DNA from 3 places in the Alteromonas sp. ABH2_165 genome. Region 1 is predicted to be linked to each of the others. Evidence: predicted binding sites of a transcription regulator. Region 1 holds the regulator's gene; each other region holds the start of a gene.
What was found. Region 1 encodes sigma-54, which starts transcription at its own class of promoters, with help from an activator protein. Its sites were predicted from a motif close to GTTGGCACGNNNNTNGNNT; they were not measured.

Region 1 (8,205 bases):
GCGTGAAGCGATTTTCTCTTCAAACTCACTGCCATACCAGCCGCTGGTATTGAGTGCCAGCGTGCGCCCTTCGCTTAACAGTTGAAACAGTGTTTTTCCCGCAAACTCGCCTGCGCGCTCGGGAATATACGCGAAGCCGATAAACTCAGCGCGATACGGTATCGAGAACAGGTTATTACGTTGTCTGTCTTCGTTACGCGCGGCGCCGACTACGATATCAATGCCACCCCGGGCAATTTGTTCACCAACCCGTCTTTCAGGGAGCGGATAGCTTTGTAATTCGTAGTGCATGTGGGCGAGTATCTGTTTTAACAGTTCGTAATCTTCGCCGGTAAGCACATCATTCTGGTGGTAAATATAAGGCGGCCAATGTGCCGCACTGATCCCCAGGGTAGGGGCATTGTCTTCAGCGGCATTGATTTGGGGAGTACAAACTAATATGGCCAGCATGCTGAACAGCAGCTGGGTAACACTTCTAACAGACACGTTCAATTCCATTTGTTGTGAGTGTGCGATCACTCGTCTTCGTTAAACCTACCGGCAATTAGCGCTTCTACAGCATCCATTGCTGCTTCTGCGTCTGGCCCTTCAGACACCACGACTACCTGTTCGCCTTGATGGCTTTCCATCATCATTAATCCCAACACGCTATTGGCATTGGCCTGTTTGTCACCTTTGTGCAAGGTGACTTCAGCATCAAACTGATTGGCCAACTGAACCAATTGGGTTGCCGCTCGGGCATGCAAACCGAGTTTGTTTACAATTGTCAGTGATTTCTCTACACGCATTACTTACTTTGCTCACGGTGCCTGATTTGTACATCAGGGTGGTTTTCACGGAAGTTCTTTGCCAGCGATTCTGCTACGTAAACAGAACGATGCTGACCACCGGTACAGCCAATGGCAACGGTAACATAACTGCGATTATTGCGCTCGAGGTGAGGCAACCAGGTAGTGATTAGGTTCTGGATTTGCCAGATAAACTTCGTCACGATGGGCTGAGAGCTTAAGAATACCTGCACAGGCGCATCAAGGCCAGTAAGATGTTTTAAGTCTGGCTCCCAGTGTGGATTGGGAAGGAAGCGGGCATCAAACACGTAATCAGCATCTTTTGGAATACCGTGTTTGAAGCCAAACGATTCGAACACCAGTACGAGTCGGGAGCTTTTTTTTCCAAGAATACGCTCACGGATGAGTTCAGCGAGCTGGTGAATACTGAGTGAGTCGGTATCAATATTGAGGTCGGCACGCTCAGCAATAGGGGCCAGCAGCTCTTTTTCTGTTTGAATGGCATCCGACAACGATTTATTCAAACGTGCCAACGGGTGCAAACGACGGGTTTCGCTGAAGCGTTTCAGCAGCATGTCGTCGCCCGCATCGATATACACGATGGTAACGGTCCAGGATTCTGGCAAGTAATCGAGAATTTCCACCAGTTCGGCAGGATCTTTAGGCAGGTTACGAACATCAATGCTCACTGCAACCTGCTCGTACTCGTCGGCGACGGTATGGGTGAGTGCAGGGAGTAGATTAACCGGGATGTTATCTACGCAATAGTAACCGAGGTCTTCCAGCGCCCGTAATGCGACGGATTTCCCTGAACCGGAACGACCACTGATGATAATGAGCTTCACGTTTTTCTCCTGAAATACCGTGTTAACGCAGGCGTTTACAATAACTTACTGTAATGCGCGAATAATATCATCACTTGTATCAGCTTTTCGGATACTTTTTATTGTCTCTTTATCGCTAAGCTTGCCAGCAACCATGGCGAGCGTTTGCAGGTGACCGTCAGTTTGTTCCTGCGGTACCAAAAGGGTGAAGAAAATATCGACGGGTTTATTGTCTATGGCATCGAAATTAATGGCTGGCGTAGTGGTTACGACAATGGCAATCACTTTTTCGAGTCCGGCAAGGCGACCATGAGGAAGCGCGATACCATTACCAATACCTGTGCTGCCCATGCGTTCACGTGCCATTAGAGCACTTAACACCGTGGCTTCATCGATATCTGCGTTGTTTTTAGCGGCAATCCCACTGATGATTTCGAGAATGCGCTTTTTACTATTGCACTGGACCGCACATTCAGTGCGATCCAGGCTAACTATGGCTTGTATATCCATGAATTCAATTAATGCTTTTTAAGCTTTTCCTTGTGTTTCAGAACCTGCCGGTCGAGCTTATCTACCATGCTGTCGATAGCTGCGTACATGTCCTGATTTTCGGAAGAGGCAAAAACCTCTGCGCCACTGAGGAAAACCGTTGCTTCTGCTTTCTGATTAAGTTTTTCGACATTCAAAATTACGTGCACATTCGATATGTGGTCGAAGTGACGTTCTAGTTTACTGAATTTCGTATCGACATAGGTACGCAAAGAATCTGTGATCTCAACATGATGACCAGTAAGGTTTATTTGCATATTTCGTCTTCCTTATTTTGAGCAGCCCATTAAATGAGGCTTTTGCGTTGGTTAGACGGCGGGATCGATAGGGACTCCCGGTACTTTGCTATTGTTCGCCGGGCAACCATGATGCCTTGATCGGCCAACAACGAAGCAATCTTGCTGTCGCTCAGCGGTTTGCTTGGCTTTTCAGCCGCAACCAGCTTTTTAATCAGTGCGCGAATCGCTGTGGATGAACACTCACCACCGGACTCTGTGGCCACGTGGCTTGAGAAGAAGTACTTCAACTCAAAAATGCCTCGAGGCGTATGCATGTACTTCTGGGTGGTAACCCGGGAAATGGTTGATTCATGCATATCTACCATTTCTGCGACATCGTTCAGCACCATTGGTTTCATCATTTCAGGGCCATGCTCAAAAAAGCCCATTTGTTGCTGAACAATGCAGTTCGCTACTTTAAGCAGGGTGTCGTTACGGCTTTCAAGGCTCTTGATAAACCATTTCGCTTCCTGCATATGAGAGCGAATAAATTGTGAATCGCTGCTATTGCGGGCCTTACGGCTCATTGCGGCGTATTGTTGGTTAACACTTAACTTCGGCAGGCTGTCTGGGTTGAGTTCTACTACCCAACGGCCGTTTTTCTTCGCCACAGAAACGTCTGGAATAACGTATTCTGGTTCCTTAGTGATAAGTGCACTACCCGGACGCGGATTCAGCGTTTGCAGTAGACGCATAGCTTCACGAAGCTGGTCTTCTTTCAGGCGCGTTTTCCGCATCAGCGTACGGTAATCTTTGCTGCCAAGTAAATCGGCGTGCTCTCTTAACAGTAATCTGGCTTCTTCCAGCCAAGGGGTATCGGGGGCGTATTGCGTTAATTGCACCAACAAACATTCTTGCGGTGTACGCGAGCCAGAACCGATTGGGTCGAACAATTGGATGCGCTTGAGTACGCATTCCACTTCATCTTCTTCTACCGGCTCTTCCATGTCTTCACTGTTCACGCTTTGCAGAATGTCTTCCACGGTAACAGTGAGGTAACCCGATTCATCAATCGAGTCGATGATGGCCAGCGCGATAGCGCGGTCGATGTCTGAGAAAGGCGTTAGGCGCATCTGCCAAAGCAGATGGTCTTGAATATTTTCGGTGGTTTCACCTTGGAATATTTGCTCGTCATCACCGCCGGCAGGACCGGGGGCAGGCGCAGAAGACGCAGAAATGTATTCGTCCCAGGTGCTGTCGAGAGGGAGTTCATCGGGCAGGTCATTTTTTTCCAGCGCTTCGCCGGTATCCATGCTTTCCGAGGCTGACGCAGATTCAGGCATGCTGTCGTCGTTATCGAGATTATTCTTCTCAACAACATCGTTGTCTGAACTGTCGTCCACTTCCAGCAGCGGATTAGAATCCAGTGCTTCCTGAATTTCCTGTTGTAAATCCAGCGTCGACAACTGCAATAGTTTGATCGCCTGCTGAAGTTGCGGCGTCATTGTCAGTTGTTGACTAAATTTTAGCTGTAAAGATGGTTTCATCTACGTCTTATATTAACTCTGCAAAAAGTATCTGGCTAAAACGGCGATTTATTATTCTTAAATTGCGGTTTGTTATGCCCGATAACTTAACTATAGCCTGAATTGCTCACCTAGGTATACATCTCGAACTTTTTGATTACTTAATACCTGTTCTGCGGTGCCCTGAGCAATCAGTTCTCCATGACTGACGATATAGGCTTCTTCACAAACATCAAGGGTTTCCCTTACGTTGTGATCGGTAATCAGGATGCCTATACCTCTGTCTCTTAAATGTTGAATGATCTTCTTTATATCATTAACCGAAATTGGATCAACTCCGGCAAAGGGTTCATCAAGCAAAATAAATTGTGGGTTAGCTGCTAAGGCTCTGGCAATCTCAACCCGGCGGCGTTCACCACCCGACAAACTCATACCTGTACTATTACGTATATGGTTAATATTAAATTCATCAAGTAGCGCGTCGGCTTCTTCTTCACGCTGATGGCTTTTTAAATCCTTACGGGTTTGCAAAATAGCCATGATATTTTCATGTACCGTGAGCTTTCTGAATATCGATGCTTCCTGCGGCAAATAGCCAATGCCGCGACGTGCACGCTCGTGCATTGGCTCGTGAGTCAGCTCATTTTCGTCGATATTAATTTTGCCTTTATCCAGTGGCACCAATCCTACAATCATGTAAAAGGTGGTGGTTTTTCCCGCACCATTGGGGCCCAACAAACCCACAATTTGACCGGTAGACACAGAAAGGCTTACATCGCGCACAACCTGACGAGATTTGTACGACTTAGCCAAATGGCTCGCGGTTAACGTGGCCATTACTGATTGTCACCTTCGTTGTCATCGCTTTTCTTTTCGTCTTCAGACAGCCCTTTTACGGTTTCTGGCTGAAATACCGTGGTAACACGACCACTGCTCGAGCTGTCACCGCCGGTGGCAAGAAGCTGCTCTTTGCCCATGTCATAACGAATGCTATCGCCTTGAACCATGCTGCTATCTTGCTGAATTTGAGCCTGACCTTGCAGGGAAATGAGCTTACTGGCAACTTCGTAACGAATTTCATTGGCGCTGGCTTTTACCTGTGCACCATCGTCCATGGTTTGTGAATAGCTGGCCGGTTCGCCATAGGCCACAAACACTTCTTTACCGTCACCGTCGCTAGCAATAACCTGAACTTCATCGGCGGTAATCACCAACGAACCCTGGGTAATCTTCACGTCTTCTTTAAAGGTAGATGTTTTCTTCTTGCCGTCAATGAACTGCGACTTCGCATCAACTTTAATTGGCTTGTCGAAATCTGTGTTGTCGGCCAAGGCTACTGTGGGCATTACAGCAACAGAGATCGTTGTTATCAGGCTAGCTGCCAGGGGAATAAATCGTTTGAACATGATCTATCAACTCATATTGTTGGGTACGCAGGTTTGCATTAAAACCATTGCTTTTGATGATGGTCTGAACACCGCGGATATCAACAGGTTGATCGGATGTCATCGTTTTATCATCCAGATTAACCTTAATGAAATCAGTTGTAATGGTCTGAACGAACTCGTCAGGATTCAGACTCTTAATCAGCACATTATCTTCTAACTGAATGAGATCGTCATTATATAATGTGCCTTTATCTGCGGTTACCTGCCAGGGAGCTTCATTTTCCGCAGCATAGACAGTGTATTTGGGTTGACTGAATAACACAAAGCCAAGCTGGTCGTAATGTTCCATTGAAGCGGCGTACACCTCATGATTCACCTTACCTTCATCGTTGTACAAGGTGGTGGTGAGGTTTTTGGCCTTATAAGCCGGGCGTAACGCGCTATCACTCATCGACTGAGCGGGTTTTTCATCTTCGGCCATCCACACGGGCATGTACATCAACAATGCCATCACAAACAGTGCGGAAATACTGAGGCCTAATCGATTCATACACTGGCACCGTGAATAATATCCAGCGTACCCACCGCTTGCATAATCACATCACACACTTCACGCACAGCGCCGTAACCACCAGGCTTCGTGGTGATCCAGTTCGCTTCACGGGTAACCGCAGGGTGGGCATCTTTAACGGCAATTTTGGTTTCAGCGTACTTGTACATGCCTAAATCTGGCATATCGTCGCCAATGGCCGCCACTTGTTCGGGGCTAAGGCCAAGCTTCTTGCATAAATCGGCCATGGCATCGGCTTTGTTTTCCTGGCCTTGAATGATGTGTTTAACGTTCAGCGCTTTCATGCGGTTTTTCACAATGGCTGAGTCGCGACCGGTAATCACTGCCACTTCAATACCGCTGTTAATCAGCGCTTTAATGCCATAACCGTCGCGGGTGTGAAAGGCTTTCAGCTCTTCTCCGTCGTTGCCGAGATAAATACGGCCGTCAGAAAATACGCCGTCTATGTCGCAAACCAACAGTTTGAGATTCTTCAGCTTTTCAAATCGCTCTTCACTGATAACGCCGTAAAAGGTGACTTCATGTCCCATTAGAGCACTCCTGCTTTCAATAGCATATGCATGTTGAATGCGCCGACTGGTTGCCTGTTTTCATCGACAACCATAAGCGCGTTAATTTTAAACTCTTCCATCAGGTTCAATGCTTCCACTGCCAGCGTTTCGGCGCGGGTTGTTTTGCCGCCGCGCGTCATCACTTGGGCTACCGGCGTAGAATGAATGTCGGTTTTCGCATCCAGAATGCGGCGCAGATCGCCGTCGGTAAAAATACCCGCGAGCTTGTTGTGTTCGTCAGTGATACCTGTCATGCCCAGGCCTTTGGAAGAGATTTCCAGCAGCGCTTCAGAGATGGTGGCAGACGATGACACCAAGGGCAGTTCATTACCCGTCATCATAATATCACGGACTTTTAATAACAGTTTACGGCCAAGGCTACCGCCAGGGTGCGACAACGCGAAATCGTTTGACGTGAATCCTTTGGCGTCCAGTAACGCAATGGCCAGTGCATCGCCCATCACCAATGTGGCGGTGGTACTCGATGTTGGCGCTAAGCCTAATGAACAGGCTTCTTTTTCCACGCTGATGTCTAGTACCACATCGGCATGTTGCCCCAATGAACTGTGGGCGCTGTTCGTCATGGCAATAACTGGCACGTTTAAGCGCTTCACTACTGGCAACAAGTTAACCAGTTCGCCGGTTTCGCCTGAATTGGAAATAGCCAACAGCACGTCAGACTCACTAAGCATGCCCAGATCACCGTGATTCGCTTCACCAGGATGCATAAAGAACGCCGGTGTACCGGTGCTTGCTAGGGTGGCGGCAATTTTGCGGCCTACATGACCGGACTTACCCATGCCACTTACCACCACTTTCCCTGTGCAGCTTGCGAGCATCGCGCAAGCGGCTTCAAAGGTGGAATCTAAACGCTCGGTAAGGGCGGAGATCGCCTGAATCTCAATATCGATAACCCGTTTAGCCGAGGCAATATAGCTAGAATTATTCATTTATCCGTTTTCGCTTGTTCGTAAATACTTACCCGAATAGCCAGTACTGATAACCAAGAAAGCATAAAACAAAAATAGCACCTTCAAGGCGACCAAGTTGTCGCTTACCGATGAAATTAAAGCTTAAGAAGAACAACAGCACGGTAAGGCCAAACATCACCCACATGTCACGGTTGTACACGTTCTCATCTAACGGGCCTGGCGCAATTAACCCTGGCATACCAAGCACTGCCAACAGGTTAAAGATGTTCGAGCCAATCACGTTACCTAATGCTAAATCACTTTCACCTTTCAGCACGCCAGCAATACTGGCGGCCAGTTCGGGTAAGCTGGTACCGAGGGCAATAATCGTCAGACCAATCACCAGGTCTGAAATTCCAAAGAAGTGGGCGATATCTACGGCCGCTTCTACCATGAAATGTGCGCTTAACGGCAACAATACAAGTCCCACGCCTACCCAAAGTACCGCCGAGCCGGTATTTACGCCTTCGGGAATTTCGCTGTCGGTGTCTTTTACCAGCGGGTCTTCTTTATCTACCTGCAGTGAAATCCAGGCCATAGCGGCGAGTACGAACACAAACAAGCCGAACAGAATCATACCTTCAAAGTGCGCTAACTTACCGTTATTAAGGAAGAACATGGCAAGAACGGTAACGCCAAGCAATACCGGAAATTCGCGTTTGAGGGTAGAGGAAGACACCACTAAGGGTTTTACCAGGGCAGTGATACCCAGTACCAGGGCTACGTTGGTAATGTTTGAACCCAGCGCATTCCCCACCGCGGTATTCATATTACCGTTCGAGGAAGCAATGGCAGAAACCACAATTTCAGGAGCAGATG
Region 2 (8,205 bases), on a different contig from region 1:
GCGCACAAAACATGATAATCAACCATATTTGCTCGCGCGTGAGTTTATTTTCTTGAAGGTACCTTTCTGGCGTGGCACTGCTTGCCACTTTGGCTACTTTCAGTAATGACTGAATAATATCAAGTTGACGCTTTTGACAAAACTGATGAAAAGCCGCTAGCCGATTTCGCTCGGCATTCGCAAAGCTCATGGCCGCATAGGCGCCAGCAACAAAATGCTGTAAATAATGTTCATTAAACTGAAGGCGCAACCCCACGAAAGTCAGCAATGAACTGCATCGCAATGCCAAGCTGGGGGCGTGTGATTTGTCATCGATAAGAAAAGCGATGGCGAGTAAGCCATCGGGTGAATGCTTCCCCGACTGAAGAAGGTTGGTGGCTTGTTTCAATGACTGTTGTGTCAGAGAAAGATCGTCATCTGAAGCATTAAACAGTTTGGTAAGTTGAAGATCTGAAGCAAGAATCTTTTTTGTGGCAGGAAGCATGGTTTTGCAATCAGGATTTCAGGTAACTTTGATAGGCCCCTTCGCCCCAGGCAATCAATTGATCATTTTCAAATAACAAGGGTGTGCATTCATCCTGTGTAGTCAGGCCATCTGCACGAACATGTTGTGTGCGGTAAAACATGACCTGAATAGGGGTACCGGATTCCATTTTTGCTTCGGTAATATCTGGAGAGCCAAGCATAGCCCACACTTCTTGCTTCGTACTACCGAGTTTCAGCTTGGTGATCTGTACTTTGTTGTATTCTTCCCGATCCTGCCAGTCCATATCTTCAGGTTTGTCTGGATAAAAAGACATAACCATAAATACAAACAATGCATAGGCACCAATGCCGAGCAAAATCAGTTTAAAAACCTTGCTATTCATCCCTTTTCACTTTTTACTGCGAATTGCGATAAGTGTACATTAAAAGTGGCGCCTGAAGGAACGATAAAATCGTAACAAGGATTGACTGCACTATTTTTCAATGACATAGCAGGGAATATATTCACTTCCGGGCAATTTCATGCGCTGTTGTTGCACAAATGAACGCAGCAAATTGTCTATACGCGTCATCAGTTCCGGGTCGCCATTAAGGCGAAACGGCCCTTTTTCCTTGATTTGCGCGACGCCTTCTGCCTTTACGTTACCGGCTACAATACCTGAGAACGCCTTTCTTAGCGTCATAGCAATATCACCGACAGGTTGATCATTGTGTAATGCCAGTGCCGCCATTTTTTCGTGGGTGGGTTCAAACGGTGTCTGGAAAGCTTCGTCAATGCGTAGCGACCAGTTAAAGCTGAATGAGTCGCCCATAGCCCGACGGAAACTTTCGACTTTTGCTAAACCGGTTTTCAGAATTCGCGCCACTTCTTGTGGGTCATCAATCACAATTTGATATTTGTCCCGGGCTTCTTTTCCTAGGGTTGCACCAACAAATTCATCAATGGCCTCAAAATAAGGACGAGACTCTTCTGGCCCGGTTAATACGACGGGAAACGGATGCATCGCATTTCTTTCGTTCATCAAAATGCCAAGCAGATAAAGTAATTCTTCAGCCGTACCTACGCCACCGGGAAAAATCACAATGCCATGTGCAAAACGAACAAAGGCTTCGAGGCGCTTTTCAATGTCCGGCATAATAATGAGTTCATTGACGATAGCATTCGGTGGCTCGGCTGCAATAATACTGGGCTCGGAAATACCAATATAACGGCCTTTTTTATATCGCTGTTTGGCGTGGCCAATGGCAGCGCCTTTCATTGGCCCCTTCATTGCACCAGGCCCACAACCCGTGCAAATGTTCATTTCCCGAAGCCCAAGTTGATAGCCAACTTCCTTGGTGTATTTATATTCGTGGTGTTTGATGGAATGACCACCCCAACACACAATTGTATTTACATCGTCGTTGCCTTCCAGTGCCTGGGCATGACGCAGCATATCGAATACCATATCGGTGATAGCTGCACTTTCCGATGGGGCTTTCTGGTTCACGAAGGCATATTTATTACCCATGAACAAGATATCGCGAAGAACGGCAAAGATGTGTTCGTGCACGCCGCGCATCAACTGCCCATCAACAAAGGCCACTTCTGGCGGGTTGATCAATTCGATCTTCACGCCGCGTTCGCGACGTATGAGGCGGATGTCAAAATCATCGAAGGGGGCGAAAAGTAGTTCGGCGTCGTCTTCGTCGACACCGCTATTTAATACTGCCAGGCAACAGCGCTTGAATACACCAAATAGTTCGCTATTGGTAATGTCCTGAAGCTTACTTACTTCAACCTGTGAGAGTTGGCTTATCCATCCCACAGGGTTTAACTGTACTTTATTCATATCACAGTCCTATTCGACTACAACGCGATTTCTGCCACCTTTTTTGGCTTGATAAAGTAACTCGTCAGCACGGGCAAACATTGACTCCGGTAAGTCGTCCATTCGCAGGCATGTTCCCCCAAAGGAGGCGGTGATACTGACTTTTTCTTGTTTAAATTTAAACGGTAAGCGAGCGAGAGATTGTCTCATGTCGTCGAGCTTTTTCTCTAGTGCCGATACTTCTATAAAGGGTAGGAGCATAACAAACTCCTCGCCACCCCAACGCGAGATAAATTCATCACCGTGCAGGTGTTTTTTCAGATGATGACCCACTACCTGCAATGTTTTGTCACCAGCCTGATGGCCAAAACGGTCGTTGATTGACTTGAAAAAGTCGATATCGATAACTGCCAGCGAAAGTGCGCGATTATCTAATTTGGCTTCTTCATATTCGCGATTGAAACGTTCATTATAAGCCAGGCGATTCGGTAAGCGTGTGAGGGGATCGGTATGACTAAAGGCCGTCTGTTCTGCTAATTTACGTCGGTAGAGCTGTGCTTGGCGCTGCAAATTTTCCATTTGCGTTTGCATGGAATTAAACAGACTCATCAATGCTTGCTGCTCTTCATTGTCAGCCGCTTTTCGATCTGCTACTGCTGAAGAAATTGATGCGATGTGTGTCTTAGCCTGTTGTTTCAACAATTCTAGAGAGTCTGATTCCTGAACAGTCTGATCCATTTGATTTAGCTGCGAAGTGATATCCGCTGAACTCTTTTGACGTTTTTCAAAAGACTGTGAGGACGTCTCAATACTTGACTCGACTTTCTCCTGAATACCACCTAACGCAGTGTAAATCCGGTAAATCATGCGTCCGGAAAGGGTGGCTTCATGCATTGTTTCAGTGACTACCAGTCGAATAACCGTCAAACAGGTTTGCAATAAATCGTCTTCACTAAGCGGGCTATCAAGGCGCTTTTTAAGATCTTGTACTCGCGGCTCGTCAGGTTGTTTCTTCGCGTAGCTGTTAATTAACTGGCTAAGCTCGTTTTGAATTTCTTCAAATAAGGTCCCACTTTGACGCTTTTCGGTGCTTTGTTGAGTAGTTTTACTGTTATCAGCTGCTACAGATTGCGAAACATTCGAAAATAATCTGATGGCACGCAAACACAACGATTGAAGCTCAAACAAGTTATTTACAGGCATCTGAGCAGCACTAAGTACCAGCGCACATTGCTGCATTAACCCTTGGTCCTGTGCAAAGTTTTGCTGAAATTGCTTAATCGATTTTTCTAATTCTCGGATGGTGATTTGAGTGTGTTGCTTAACTGAGCTTTGTGCATGCTGAATATGTTTATTCAGCTTGTTAATACTCGCTGTGGCTAAGGTGTAATCAGGTTTGGTGGATAAATGCCCTCGCAAGACTTTGAGCTCGTTATCTGTCTCTGCAGACAATCCCTCATAGAAACTACTTAGCCTGACAATGAACTGGGCTAACGTTTCGTTATGCGTCTTGAGGGCTGTTAACTGTTTAGAATCCATGTTGAACCTTAAATTCTTCGCATTACAACTACTGACGCGCCGAGCGTACATTCTTGCCCGGCTGCTCGAAGTTAGAACGATATGGGTTGATGTCTAATCCGCCCCGGCGGGTGTAACGCGCATAAACGGTTAATTTTTCGGGTTTACAGTGGGTCATGATGTCATTGAAAATACGTTCGACACACTGTTCGTGAAATTCGTTATGCTGACGAAAACCAATCAAGTATTTCAGCAAGCTTTCCCGGTCGATTTGCTCGCCTTGATAAGCAATTTGAATGCTTGCCCAGTCAGGTTGACTGGTTATCAGACAGTTGGATTTTAGCAGATGGCTTACCAGCTTCTCCGAGACATTGTTCGCTGACGTTTGCAGTAAAGTGGCATTCGGTGAATAGCTGCCGATGGTCACATCTAAATCGTCAATAACGTCACCGTCAAACTCCGCCATCGATAAACTAGAGAATGCATTAGGTAGATAAAGCGTCACCGACACTGCCTCACCTGCACAATTGCTCAAATCAACTTCCAGACGTTCTTTCACTTGTTCTGTACTATCGAAGGCAGTTTGATTGAAACTGTTCAGATAAAGCTTGAATGATTTTGATTCGATGAGATTGCAGGAGGTAATTGGAACGCGACATTCCATAATCGCCACCTGTGGCTTACCTTTCGCATTAAGCCATGACAACTCGTACCCCGTCCAGATATCACAGCCATGAAAAGGCAGGCCATCAGCATTCAAGCTGATAGTGTCGCGACTCAGCGATCGAGGAACCCCTTGAAGTAACGCCGGGTTATACTGGCTTTCATATTCAACCGTTTTACCAAGTGTCAGATCAGAAGGCACCTGAAAACTAATTGGATTTGTCATAATGTGTACATCAACCTTAAAATCTCAGACGTAATGAGACCATAAAACCTGTCGACCGGGATATTTCCTGGTGCTACTCAGACACAAAGTTTAACGAAAAGGCCAAGTAAATGCCCGCTGAATTAGCACAATCTTTAGATTCTTTTTTTGAAAGCTGCGATCATCAGAGCAACGTAGACAGCTATTTTTCCATTGCGTACGAGCAAGATTGGCCATCACCGTGCTACCAGCAAACGGCTAAAGACGGGCAGTTCGTGTCCTGGCAACCCGTAAGGCAGCAAGATGAAAACACCTTCAAAGGGGTGGAGTCAGCGCTTGAAATTACTCTGAATGAAGAGTTCTGTTTGTTTTTCACCCGCTATTACAGTTTTCACTTGCCAGCGACAACTGCGCGAGGAGACTGCGAACTACTGCAGGTGTGCAGTGAAGAGGACTTTAAGCGACTGCAAGAGAACTTAATTGGCCACATAATGATGAAACAGCGTTTAGGGCAGAAAATCACCTTGTTTTTTGCCCTGACGGATGACGATGATTACCTGCTTTCTGTGGATAACGACACCGGAGAAGTGGTTCTGGAGCGAGTCGGGAAAGAGCCGCAGGAAGTGCTTGCGCCTTCTCTGGCAGCGTTCATCGAGCAGCTTTCTCCCCGGCAAGCTTAATCACACGTCGAGATTTGCCAGCCGCTGTTCAAGGATGACCATCGCGGCTTCCAGCTCGGCAACACGTTTTTCCAGTTTGATGACACGATCGTCGGCATTAGGCTCTGCGGGGTGCTCGGTTTGTTGACTACTGGCGTTAAAAAGCCTGATGGCGTTGATGGCATCGGTGACCGATACTTTAAACGGCGCTTTACTGCGTAGTAAGCCCACACTGGGTTGTAAACCTGATTTCTGCATCTGATGGCAAAGCAGGACGAGCTGCTGAGACTGATCGGCCGTCGACATAATTTGAATTCCATAGCAAAGCGATGTTTGAAAATGCGAGCCGTAGACATCACTCATGTCCACGTAGCTCAAACGACGAAATAATAGTGGAATGCGCTAAATGTTGATACGATTTTTTAAAGCTTAATTTAACAAGTACTTAATTATCATGGTGTTACTGGTTGGCCCAATAGTTGATTATGAAGTCGTTAAACCATCAAAAATAAAAGGATTATGATGAAAAGTTTCGTTCTGGCTATAGCATTGATTTCCCCGTTTGCCCTTTCTGGTTGTGTTATTTCTGTAGGGGGGGATGACGGTCATTACTCTTCAGATTGGGAAGACCGTGAATACAATAACCGGAAACACGTGGCGCAGTTGGAAAAAGGCATGACCTACGAATCTGTGGTGCGCAAGATGGGCGTTGCAGATTTCAGTGAAATGCATGAACAAAATGATCATGCTTATCGCGTGCTCTTTTACCGCACGCAACGAACAATGGATGATGGCGTAACTACCAAAGACGAGTGCACACCGTTGGTATTCAGAGATGGTGTGTTATCTGGATGGGGTGACGCGGCTTATCAGCAGATATAAAATTTCACCCTACCCAATTAATTCTCGTTAACTTTAGTTTAACATTTAGGGCTATTTTCTGTACAGTGACTAAACTAATAGCTATTAGTTTTTCAGGCGTCAGCAGTCCATACCGCCTGATCTCATTGTCAGGGGATCGCTTTATGAACACTGTACTTGATCAAGACGTGCGGGCAGAAAATGTCCGCGCCATTTTTCTTACTGCCGACAACCTTAAAGTGGCGGCTTCCATTCTATATAACGCATATTTCGACGATCCCTTATTCATGGATATTTTCCAGGCTGAGAAAGAAGGCTTTGAGGGACGATTAAGAGCGGCTATCAGAGAGGAGTTGGAAGCGTTTTGGGATGCGGAGCAACCCATGATTGGGCTGTTCGATGGCAGTCGCCTGTTAGCGGTAGCCTGTTTGACAAAGCCTAACCGTGATTTTTCCAGTGGGCGATTCTGGCATTGGCGTCTGAAGATGCTGCTGACTGCCGGATATTTCAGTACTAAAGCCATGGTAGAAAAAGAGGAAAAAATTCGCAGTGCCATGCCTGCCCAGCACTACCATATGGTTTCTTTTATTGCCGTCCATCCCGACCACCAACACCTTGGGTTAGGGCATATTTTAATGAGTGCCATCGACAGTATCGTAAACGAAGACAGAGAAAGCGAAGGCGTCGGCGTTTTTGTGAGTGTGCCGAAATACTTGGCTTTTTTTCGTAGCGGTTTCTATCAGCAAATCTCAACCATTACCGTTTCAGAGGTAACCGGAGAGATATTGTTTAAGCCGAAACCGCTGGCGTGAATCATTAACGGCGGCGACGTTTATTGTTTCGTGCTTTGCCGCTGTCACTTTTTCCTAGCGCTTGCGCCCGTAGTGCTTTCTTTGAAGGTTTACGAGATGAGTGACTTTCCTCAGTGGCGTTCATATCTGGTTCGAAGCCCGGTACCCACTGAGATGAAAAATGTTGCTTCGTGAGCTTTTCTACCTCTTTGAGCAAGTACTTTTCTTTCGTTGATACCAACGAAATCGCCACCCCTTCCTTACCTGCGCGCCCGGTTCTACCAATACGATGTACATAGTCTTCAGCGTTGTAGGGCAATTCGAAATTGATCACGTGCCCCAATTGCTGAATGTCGAGCCCGCGCGCTGCCACATCAGTGGCCACCAGAGTGCGCACATCACCCAGCTTAAATTCTTCAAGGCCTCTTTCACGGGCTCCCTGGGATTTGTCTCCGTGCACAGCCACCGCACTGATGCCATCTTTTACCAGTTCTTTAGCCAGTTCATCGGCACCTTGTTTTGTACGAGTGAAAATCAGTACTTGTTGCCAATTTCCCGAGCCAATCAGATAAGCCGTTAATGCCGCTTTGCGCTTAGCATCCACTTCGTAAATGCGCTGTTCGACCTTTTCCACCGTTGTATTGCGCGCTGTCACTTCAATAAGTTTAGGATTGTTCAGCAGTGTTTTGCTTAATGTAAAAACGTCATCGTTAAATGTAGCGGAAAAGAAAAGCGTCTGATGGTGAGCCGGTAGGCGTTTGAGGATCCGATTAATATCAGTAATAAACCCCATATCCAGCATGCGATCAGCTTCATCAAGCACCAGCGTATCGATAGTTGTCGGATCGATAAGTTCTTTGATGGCTAGTTCCAGAAATCGCCCGGGCGTTGCCACCAGAACATCACACCCTTGCTCTAGCGCCTGAAGTTGTGGGTTGATGCTGGCACCGCCGTAAGCAACCACCGTGTTTACTGATAACCCTTCACTGTACTTCACAAAGCTCTGATAAACCTGTTGGGCGAGTTCCCTCGTTGGCGTGAGCACCAGTACGCGAATGGGTTTTTCAGAAGATGCTGTGATGTCGGCTGTTTCTATAACACGTTGAATCAATGGTAGGGCGAAAGCGGCGGTCTTCCCTGTGCCGGTTTGGGCGCCTGCCATCACATCCTGATTCGCGAGGATCTCTGGGATCGATGCAGCTTGAATAGGC
Region 3 (8,205 bases), on a different contig from region 1:
TTTTTGTTCAATCATCAAATTAAAGCATCAAATTGCACTGTTTTCAGTGCTATTCAGGTTTCTTACTATTTATGTTGTCGCTATTCTCGTTTTCCTGCTCTGGTGAGACTGATTCTTCATGAGTCGTAAAGTCTGCATCTTTCTCTTCATGATCACCTACGACATCATGAAGTGTCATCTTATCTACCGTTCTAAATGTATTAATAGGCCCTGCTAATGCGTACAAGGCAAACACCAGGAATAAAACAAGTGCAGGCTCGGTCGCCACAACAACAAAGATGAGCATAATGATAAGCAAGGCAACGAAAGGCACTTTTCCATTCCAATTCACTTCCTTAAACGAATTGTATTTAAAGTTACTTACCATGAGTAAACCTGCAGCCCCAGTTACCAAGGCCACGACAACGCCGTAATCATCGCCATTAGCACCGTATTCAACGCCGACCCACACTAGACCAGATACGACGGCAGCGGCAGCTGGACTCGCGAGCCCCTGAAAGAACCGTTTATCAGCAATGCCAACCTGGGTATTGAATCTTGCTAAACGTAATGCTGCACCCGCTACATAGATGAAGGCAGCTAACCAGCCAAATTTACCTAATTCACTTAATCCCCAGTTATACGCCACCAATGCAGGTGCTATACCGAAAGAAACCATATCAGCCATTGAGTCATACTCGGCGCCGAAGGCACTTTGTGTATTCGTCATTCTGGCAGCCCTACCGTCCAGGCCATCGAAAATCATGGCAACAAAAACTGCAACCGCCGCGGCTTCGAAACTCCCGTTCATCGAAGCGACTATTGCATAAAAGCCTGAAAATAATCCGGCTGTGGTAAGAAGATTAGGCAATAGATAAATGCCCTTCCGTTTGGTATCTGTCATACACCCTCTTAAGTTTAAAGCTGACTGGCACATTATTTCATACATCAATTGTGCACGCACGGCTCAAATTCAAAAGCACGCCGAATAACTTAGTATGTGACCACATACGTTAAAAAACGTTTTTTGATCTTACAATAAATAGCTGTATTTAATGAGAAAAATCTGATTTTAGTAGATCTTGCCAATGTCAGTATTTTTTACGTAGGCTATTTCAAACCTAAAATTTTGGCGTAAAAAACCTAATATATTCATAACTTTAAAAGTTGGCACATTTAGTGCTGAGTTGTTTTTGAGGTATGAAATCGAGGTATAAAAGGGGTTTTTAAATGAAATTAAGTAAAATTGCGTCAGTGACGACACTCGTCCTTGCCGCTGCAGCTGCTTCTGCTCCTGCCCATGCTACATGGGGCGGTAAGGGCAGTAATTGGCACAGTGGTTGTGGCAGTGATGGTAATACCGGCTCAGGTTGTAACGCAGCTGATTATTTCGATGATGATCTGAAATATGAGTTGGTATCAGATGGTATTTCTGGAGCAGTAGTAGATGGCGTTACTATCAACGCATCAGCGTATTCAGATACTGCGGGCTTTGTTAGACAAGGCAACTATGGCGATTACAAAATGTATGGTGACGGCATCGTAGAAGCGGCTGATCTAGCACAATACGGTTCTGGCTACGGCGTTGTTAACGCCGATGAAAGTTACCATGAGTCGCCTGAACACTCTGCAGATAACGAATGGGAAGCTTACTGGGCTAGTAAAGACGGTAAGAAAATCGTTAATTACGAAACAGACTTTGATTACATCCTTATTTCTTTTGATGAAGAAGTAAATGTAACAGGTGCAACTTTCAGTTGGCTGTGGGAAGACACTGAAACTCAGGTATCTGTAGCGGCTCTCAGCGATACATCAATGCTAACGTCTGGTGCAAACACTTGGTCAGATATCGCTGGTAGCGCGATGTCTGTTGGCTCGTTCGATGTACTGAACTGTGACGACACTAACCTGGCCATGGTTGATATGGAAAGTGTTTATTCTCAATACTGGATTATAGGTGCGTATAACACTGTATTTGGTGATATCGGGCATACTATGTTCAACGACGGCTTCAAGTTAGCGTCTATTGGTTTCAATGCGAAAGGCGGAGACACTCCTCCAACTAACCCACCAACAGAAGTAACCGAACCTGGTACTTTTGCTATGTTATTCATGGGTGGTGCACTGGCCATGTGGCGTAGAAAGCGTAAAGCATAATCCCAGCGATTACGCTCTACAGGCTTCGTATTTGAAAGGTGGCGTATGCCACCTTTTTTAATTCACTCAAATTCAGGTGTGATATGAATAAACAACGGATTTTAACTTCATTAGTAAGAAACGCGCTCTTCGGTGCCATTGGTATGGTCACGTTCTCTTCTGCGTCGGCAACAACTTTTGAAGACTACGAGCAGGCTTTGGATGCTTATAACAACAAGCGCTACGAAGAATCCTTTGTTCATTTAAAAAATAGCCTGAAAAAAGACCCTGATAATCTGACAGCGAAAATCCTGATGGGTCGATTACTACTGCAAAACGGTTATGTTCGAGCAGCCGAACTGGAATTCCAGGAAGCCATTGATATGGGAGCAGACCTTAACCTGGTTGCTGAGCCTCTCGGTACCGCTTGGTTATTCATGAACCGTTTCAGCGACATTATTGAATTTCAAGACTATAAACGTCTTGGGTCGAAGCAAAAATCTGCATGGCTACAGATACGGGCAACGGCCTGTACCAAATTAGACGATGACAAATGCGCAGGTCAAGCTTATCAAGATATGCTGACAATGCCGTTTAATCACGAGAATGCCTTTACCGGCCTGGCCGCCATTGCCATGCGAGCCGACGATCTGAAAAAAGCTGAAGACTACTTAAACCAATCTAAGTCTATTAATGAAGACAACGCTATATTGTGGCGTCTTATGGGTCAGCTTACTTACCGGAAAGGTGATGTTGATGGCGCAATTACAGACTTTAAACATGCATTAGACATAAGCGCAGACGACCCCATTGCGTTACGTAACCTGGTAAACATTTATATTGCACGTGACGACTTCGAAAGTGCACGCAAATACGTTGACGAAATCATGTCACGTACGCCAGATGATCCACTTGCCATTCTACTCAATAACTGGCTGATGACTCAGGAGCAAACGGTACGTTCTAGTAACACAGAAATGCAGAAGCTCAGCAATACCCTGTCAGAACTGTCTCCTGACGTGGTTGAGTCTCAACCTCTACTGATTTATATCAGCGGCCTCACTGCCTACTTTAACGGCAATATTGAAAAAGCAGTGGGTGACTTTGAGCGTTATTTGAATAAAACGCCAGACGACTTACAGGCAATTAAGCTGCTAGCGAAAGCCTATATTGCCACGCAGCGTCCTAAACTCGCATTGAGTTTACTTGAGAAGAAACAAACACTGCTAATGCAAGACCTCAACGCGGCACTCTTACTTGGTGACTTGCTCATCGACCAGAATAAGAGCTTTCGTGCTGACAGTTTAGTGCGTCTTCTTGAACAAGAATATCCTCGAACGCTGCAATTAGAGTTGTTCAAAATTAAGTTGATGACTGTGCGCGGGCAGCGTGAAGAAGCGTTGGCACTGCTAGAGAAAAACTATGAAAGCCAACAGCTTAATCCAACGTATCTGTTTACGTATACGTCCATGAAGATGCGTTATGGTTTTTATGATGACGCCCACAAGAGTGCAGACGCACTTATCGATATATTTCCAGACAAGGCAGATGTCTATAACCTAAAAGCCAGTCTGTTTATGCAACAAGAAGAATACGATAAGGCCCGCGCACTGCTTAACAAAGCGCTTGAGCTGAATGATAGTAGCTTCTCTGCTCGCTTCAACCTTGCATCGGTAGACGCAAAGACTGGCCATGTTGCTGAATCTCTAACTATTTTGGACGAATTGATCGCCCAAGTGCCTCGTCATGTTCCTTCAAAATTGCTTAAAGCGCAGAACTTATTGCTCCTCGGCGATATGGAAAATGCAATCGCTATTTACAACGACGTATTAGCCCTTCACCCTCGTAATGAAGAGGCTCGGGTGAAACTGGTTCAAATTAGCGCTGGCAAAGGCAACATGAATGATGCGCTGTACCAACTTGAGAAACTGCTCAAGGAAGACTTTGATAACCCAGCCTATCTACTTCAGAAAGCTGACATTCTGACGGGCATGGGCCGCAACGATGAGGCTGAGCAAGCTATTGTGCTAGCCCGCGACGGTATTCAGAACAGTGCGAAGTATCTTCAACGTTACGGCAATATTCTTATCAAGCTTGGTCGTCCGGGAGAGGCACTTGAAAGCTTCCTGAAAGCGCGCGAAATTTCGCCTTACGACAACAGTTTGGCCCTGCATACTGCAAAGCTGCAAATTGCTATGGGTAAAGTGTCAGATGCCGCGGGTACTATTTCATCTAGAATCGACCAAAATCAGAATAATCCTGAATTCTGGTATGTCGCGGGTTTGTTAGCTGAAAGCCGCCAGAGTTTTGATAGAGCAGCGCAAGCATACGGCCGCTCACTGGACCTTGCACCGGTTTACGCGCAACCACTTATCGCCGCTTACAAAATGGCAGAGCGCAACGATTACCCTAAAGGTTTCGTGCCTATTGCGTCGAAGCTGATGAAAGAGCATCCACAATATTTGTTACCAGCAAACCTTCTCGCCCAGTACTTTTACAACGCGGGTGAGTTCGAAAAGTCGGTACCGATTTACGCTCAGTTGGTCAAGTTACCTAATGTGCTTAATAAATCTAAGGTACTGAACCGCCTTGCTGAGATGACAGCCGAAACCAACACTCAGCAAGCAAGTATCTGGATTAAAGAGGCATTTGAATTAAACGCTGCCGACCCCGAGATTTTAGATACGTATGGCTGGGTACTCGCGCAAGAAGGAAAATACGCTGAGAGTCTGGAAATGCTTCGCCGCGCGTTTAGCCGTCATGCAACGAATCCGAAATTGCGCTATCACCTTGGCTATACCCTAACGAAAATGGGTCGCCAAGGGGAAGCTGCCGAACACCTTGAGTTAGCGGCAAATTCCGAATTCGACTTCAATGGTAAAACTGATGCCAAAAAAATGCTGGCGATAAACTAAAATAAAGCCGCTTTAATAAAAAGCCGTGGTACTTCTCAGTACCACGGCTTTTTTGTTTTTCGCGACACGCTAACCACGTTTGAGCGAACCAAAATTGCCTGGTTTACTCAGCCTAAGAACACTTAGACGATAATTAACTCATCATCCCGCACGTCGATGCGAATAGTCGACTCAGGCATTAACACACCAGACAATAACTGTTGCGCTAAAGGGTTCTCTATTTGCGTCTGAATAGCGCGCTTGAGTGGGCGTGCGCCATACACCGGGTCGAAACCGGCATCCGCCAATTTGTCCATGGCAGCACCAGACAATTCCAGTTTGTAACCTTTTTCGATTAAGCGCTGACGTAAGGAGGCAAGCTGGATTTTAGCTATCGATTTAATCTGCTCTTTGCCCAGCGGATGGAACACGACGAGATCATCCACCCGGTTAATGAATTCCGGTCTAAAATGCTGACTCACTACGCCCATCACACGCTGCTTCATTTCGTCGTATTGACTGACATCATGGGTGTCTTGAATGACATCAGAACCTAAGTTCGACGTCATGATGACAACGGTGTTCTTGAAGTCGACCGTACGTCCCTGCCCGTCGGTAAGGCGGCCATCATCCAGTACCTGAAGCAGAATGTTAAACACATCCGGATGGGCCTTTTCAACTTCATCCAGCAGGATCACAGAGTAAGGCTTACGTCTGACCGCTTCTGTCAGATAACCGCCTTCTTCATATCCTACATAACCCGGAGGCGCACCGACTAGTCGGGACACAGAGTGCTTCTCCATAAACTCGGACATATCAATGCGCACCAACGCTTCTTCGGTATCGAACAGAAAGCCAGCCAACGCTTTAGAAAGCTCTGTTTTACCGACACCCGTCGGGCCGAGGAACAGGAAAGAACCAATGGGTCGATTTGGATCGGCAAGACCGGCCCGAGACCTGCGGATCGCGTTTGAAACGGCACTTACCGCCTCAGCCTGGCCCACGACGCGGGTATGGAGAACATCTTCCATACGCAGCAGTTTGTCACGCTCACCCTCAAGCATTTTGGCTACTGGAATACCGGTCCAACGTGAAAGCACATCGGCTATTTCTACATCGGTCACTTTGTTTTTCAGCAACAGCGTTTCCCGCGTCTCATTCTCTGCCGCCTTTTCCAGCTTCATTTCAAGCTCGGGAATACGGCCATATTGCAATTCGGACATGCGGTTTAGATCAGAGGCACGGCGGGCAATTTCCAAATCCAGTTTTGCTTGCTCTAGTTCAGTCTTGATAGACTGCGTGCCCTGCATGGCGTCTTTTTCTTCACGCCATATTTTATCCAGATCGCCAAATTTGGTTTCTGCCTGCTCACGTTCCAACTCGATCATTTCAAGTCGTTTATGACTGGCGTCGTCGGTTTCTTTTGCCAGCGCCTGCTCTTCCAACTTAAGCTGAATAATACGACGTTCTAATCTGTCCATTTCTTCTGGCTTAGAGTCGATTTGCAAACGGATGCTTGAAGCCGCTTCATCAATCAAATCGATAGCTTTGTCAGGCAACTGACGGTCACTGATGTAACGATGCGACAACGTAGCCGCCGCGACAATGGCCGGATCGGTAATATCTACCGAGTGATGGAGTTCATAACGCTCTTTCAAACCACGCAGAATAGCAATGGTATCCTCAACACTTGGTTCGTCTACCAGTACCTTCTGGAAGCGACGCTCAAGCGCGGCATCCTTTTCGATATACTGACGGTATTCATCTAGCGTAGTGGCACCCACGCAGTGAAGTTCACCACGTGCCAGTGCGGGCTTGAGCATGTTACCCGCATCCATGGCCCCCTCGCCTTTGCCGGCGCCGACCATGGTGTGTAACTCGTCGATGAATAAGATCACCCGGCCTTCTTCTTTAGCGAGCTCATTGAGCACCGCTTTTAAGCGCTCTTCAAACTCACCACGGAATTTCGCTCCCGCCACCAGCGCGCCCATATCCAGCGATAGCACACGCTTGTCTTTAAGACCTTCGGGCACTTCACCGTTAATAATACGCTGTGCTAAGCCTTCAACAATGGCGGTTTTACCTACACCTGGTTCACCAATCAACACGGGGTTATTTTTGGTACGCCGCTGCAGAACCTGCACGGTGCGACGAATTTCATCATCACGGCCAATGACCGGATCGAGCTTGCCCTGCTCTGCCCGCTCTGTCAGATCAGTAGTGTATTTTTCCAGTGCTTGGCGTACATCTTCGGCATTCGGATCTGTCACTTTCTGACCACCACGCATTTTGTCGATAGCGCTTTCCAGCTGGTCACGGGTGATGTTTAAACTTCGCAACAATTCGCCAAGCTTGCCTTTATCGTCTAACGCTGCCAGTACAAAAATTTCTGACGTGATGTATTCATCTTTTCTCTGCTGTGCAATTTTGTCACACAGGTTTAGCAAAATGCCGTTTTCTTTGCTGAGCTGCACATCGCCGCCAATCCCTTCAACGCGGGGAAGACGCTCGATAGCTTCGGCCAAAGAAGAACGTAATGCATTCACATTTACGTGGGCCTGATCGAGAAGCGGGCGCACTGAGCCGCCTTGTTGATTCAGCATGGCTGTCATCAGGTGCACGGGCTCAATAAACTGATGATCACGACCCAGTGCCAATGACTGTGCGTCGGATATCGCTAATTGAAACTTACTGGTAAATCTATCTAATCGCATGAAAAGCCCCCTGCAAAAGTAGTGCTATTTAAATAGGTATCGCACACATGCTATTCAAGTTCATTACGCAAAAAATTAGTGATGAACCTTTCCATTCATTGATGTCAGTCAATCTTTTTAATGGGTCATTTCTATTTTTCTTTCCACTATCGAAAAATTTACAAACGGCTCTCGCGTTTCGCAAAAGGCGTTCAGGTTATGAACATGCCAGACATTCACATTGTTCACTAGCTGGACATATACGGTACCTATTGCCCAAAAACCGCGGCTGGCACAAGTGATGCTGTTAATAAGATGTACATCGACACCGATGAATAAATCACTGGCTCTGTGAGCCTAAACGAAAGAGGTTGTAATGACAGAATCATTCATTGCCAATGCGGTTTGGCAGGAAAAACTCTTTACCGGCAAATGGGTATCTGGTTCAGCCAAGCCGGTTTTTGTGACTGAACCTGCGTCTGGAAAAGAACTTGGACAAATCG

Region 2: a site for sigma-54 is predicted at 5,809-5,827, ahead of ACXAFQ_RS00930 (DUF3192 domain-containing protein). Genes of this name have one in related genera too.
Region 3: a site for sigma-54 is predicted at 1,146-1,164, ahead of xdp1 (exosortase-dependent surface protein XDP1). Genes of this name have one in related genera too.

What each region holds. Positions count from the first base shown of each region.
Region 1 covers NZ_JBSWWF010000006.1:272,679-280,883, forward strand. The annotation lists gene ACXAFQ_RS13605 (substrate-binding periplasmic protein) at 1-486, opposite strand, end outside; gene ACXAFQ_RS13610 (HPr family phosphocarrier protein) at 516-788, opposite strand; gene rapZ (RNase adapter RapZ) at 788-1,633, opposite strand; gene ptsN (PTS IIA-like nitrogen regulatory protein PtsN) at 1,679-2,122, opposite strand; gene hpf (ribosome hibernation promoting factor) at 2,131-2,418, opposite strand; gene ACXAFQ_RS13630 (RNA polymerase factor sigma-54) at 2,448-3,926, opposite strand; gene lptB (LPS export ABC transporter ATP-binding protein) at 4,017-4,742, opposite strand; gene lptA (lipopolysaccharide transport periplasmic protein LptA) at 4,742-5,311, opposite strand; gene lptC (LPS export ABC transporter periplasmic protein LptC) at 5,280-5,843, opposite strand; gene kdsC (3-deoxy-manno-octulosonate-8-phosphatase KdsC) at 5,840-6,394, opposite strand; gene ACXAFQ_RS13655 (KpsF/GutQ family sugar-phosphate isomerase) at 6,394-7,365, opposite strand; gene ACXAFQ_RS13660 (calcium/sodium antiporter) at 7,394-8,205, opposite strand, start outside.
Region 2 covers NZ_JBSWWF010000001.1:225,852-234,056, forward strand. The annotation lists gene ACXAFQ_RS00895 (HDOD domain-containing protein) at 1-484, opposite strand, end outside; gene ACXAFQ_RS00900 (DUF3192 domain-containing protein) at 495-869, opposite strand; gene ppnN (nucleotide 5'-monophosphate nucleosidase PpnN) at 960-2,318, opposite strand; gene ACXAFQ_RS00910 (GGDEF domain-containing protein) at 2,328-3,836, opposite strand; gene queF (NADPH-dependent 7-cyano-7-deazaguanine reductase QueF) at 3,865-4,704, opposite strand; gene syd (SecY-interacting protein) at 4,815-5,363, shown strand; gene ACXAFQ_RS00925 (hypothetical protein) at 5,364-5,648, opposite strand; gene ACXAFQ_RS00930 (DUF3192 domain-containing protein) at 5,865-6,224, shown strand; gene ACXAFQ_RS00935 (GNAT family N-acetyltransferase) at 6,368-7,015, shown strand; gene ACXAFQ_RS00940 (DEAD/DEAH box helicase) at 7,020-8,205, opposite strand, start outside.
Region 3 covers NZ_JBSWWF010000008.1:293,457-301,661, reverse strand. The annotation lists gene pssA (CDP-diacylglycerol--serine O-phosphatidyltransferase) at 50-883, opposite strand; gene xdp1 (exosortase-dependent surface protein XDP1) at 1,210-2,136, shown strand; gene prsT (XrtA/PEP-CTERM system TPR-repeat protein PrsT) at 2,220-5,030, shown strand; gene clpB (ATP-dependent chaperone ClpB) at 5,153-7,723, opposite strand; partial or broken gene ACXAFQ_RS16735 (benzaldehyde dehydrogenase) at 8,079-8,205, shown strand, end outside.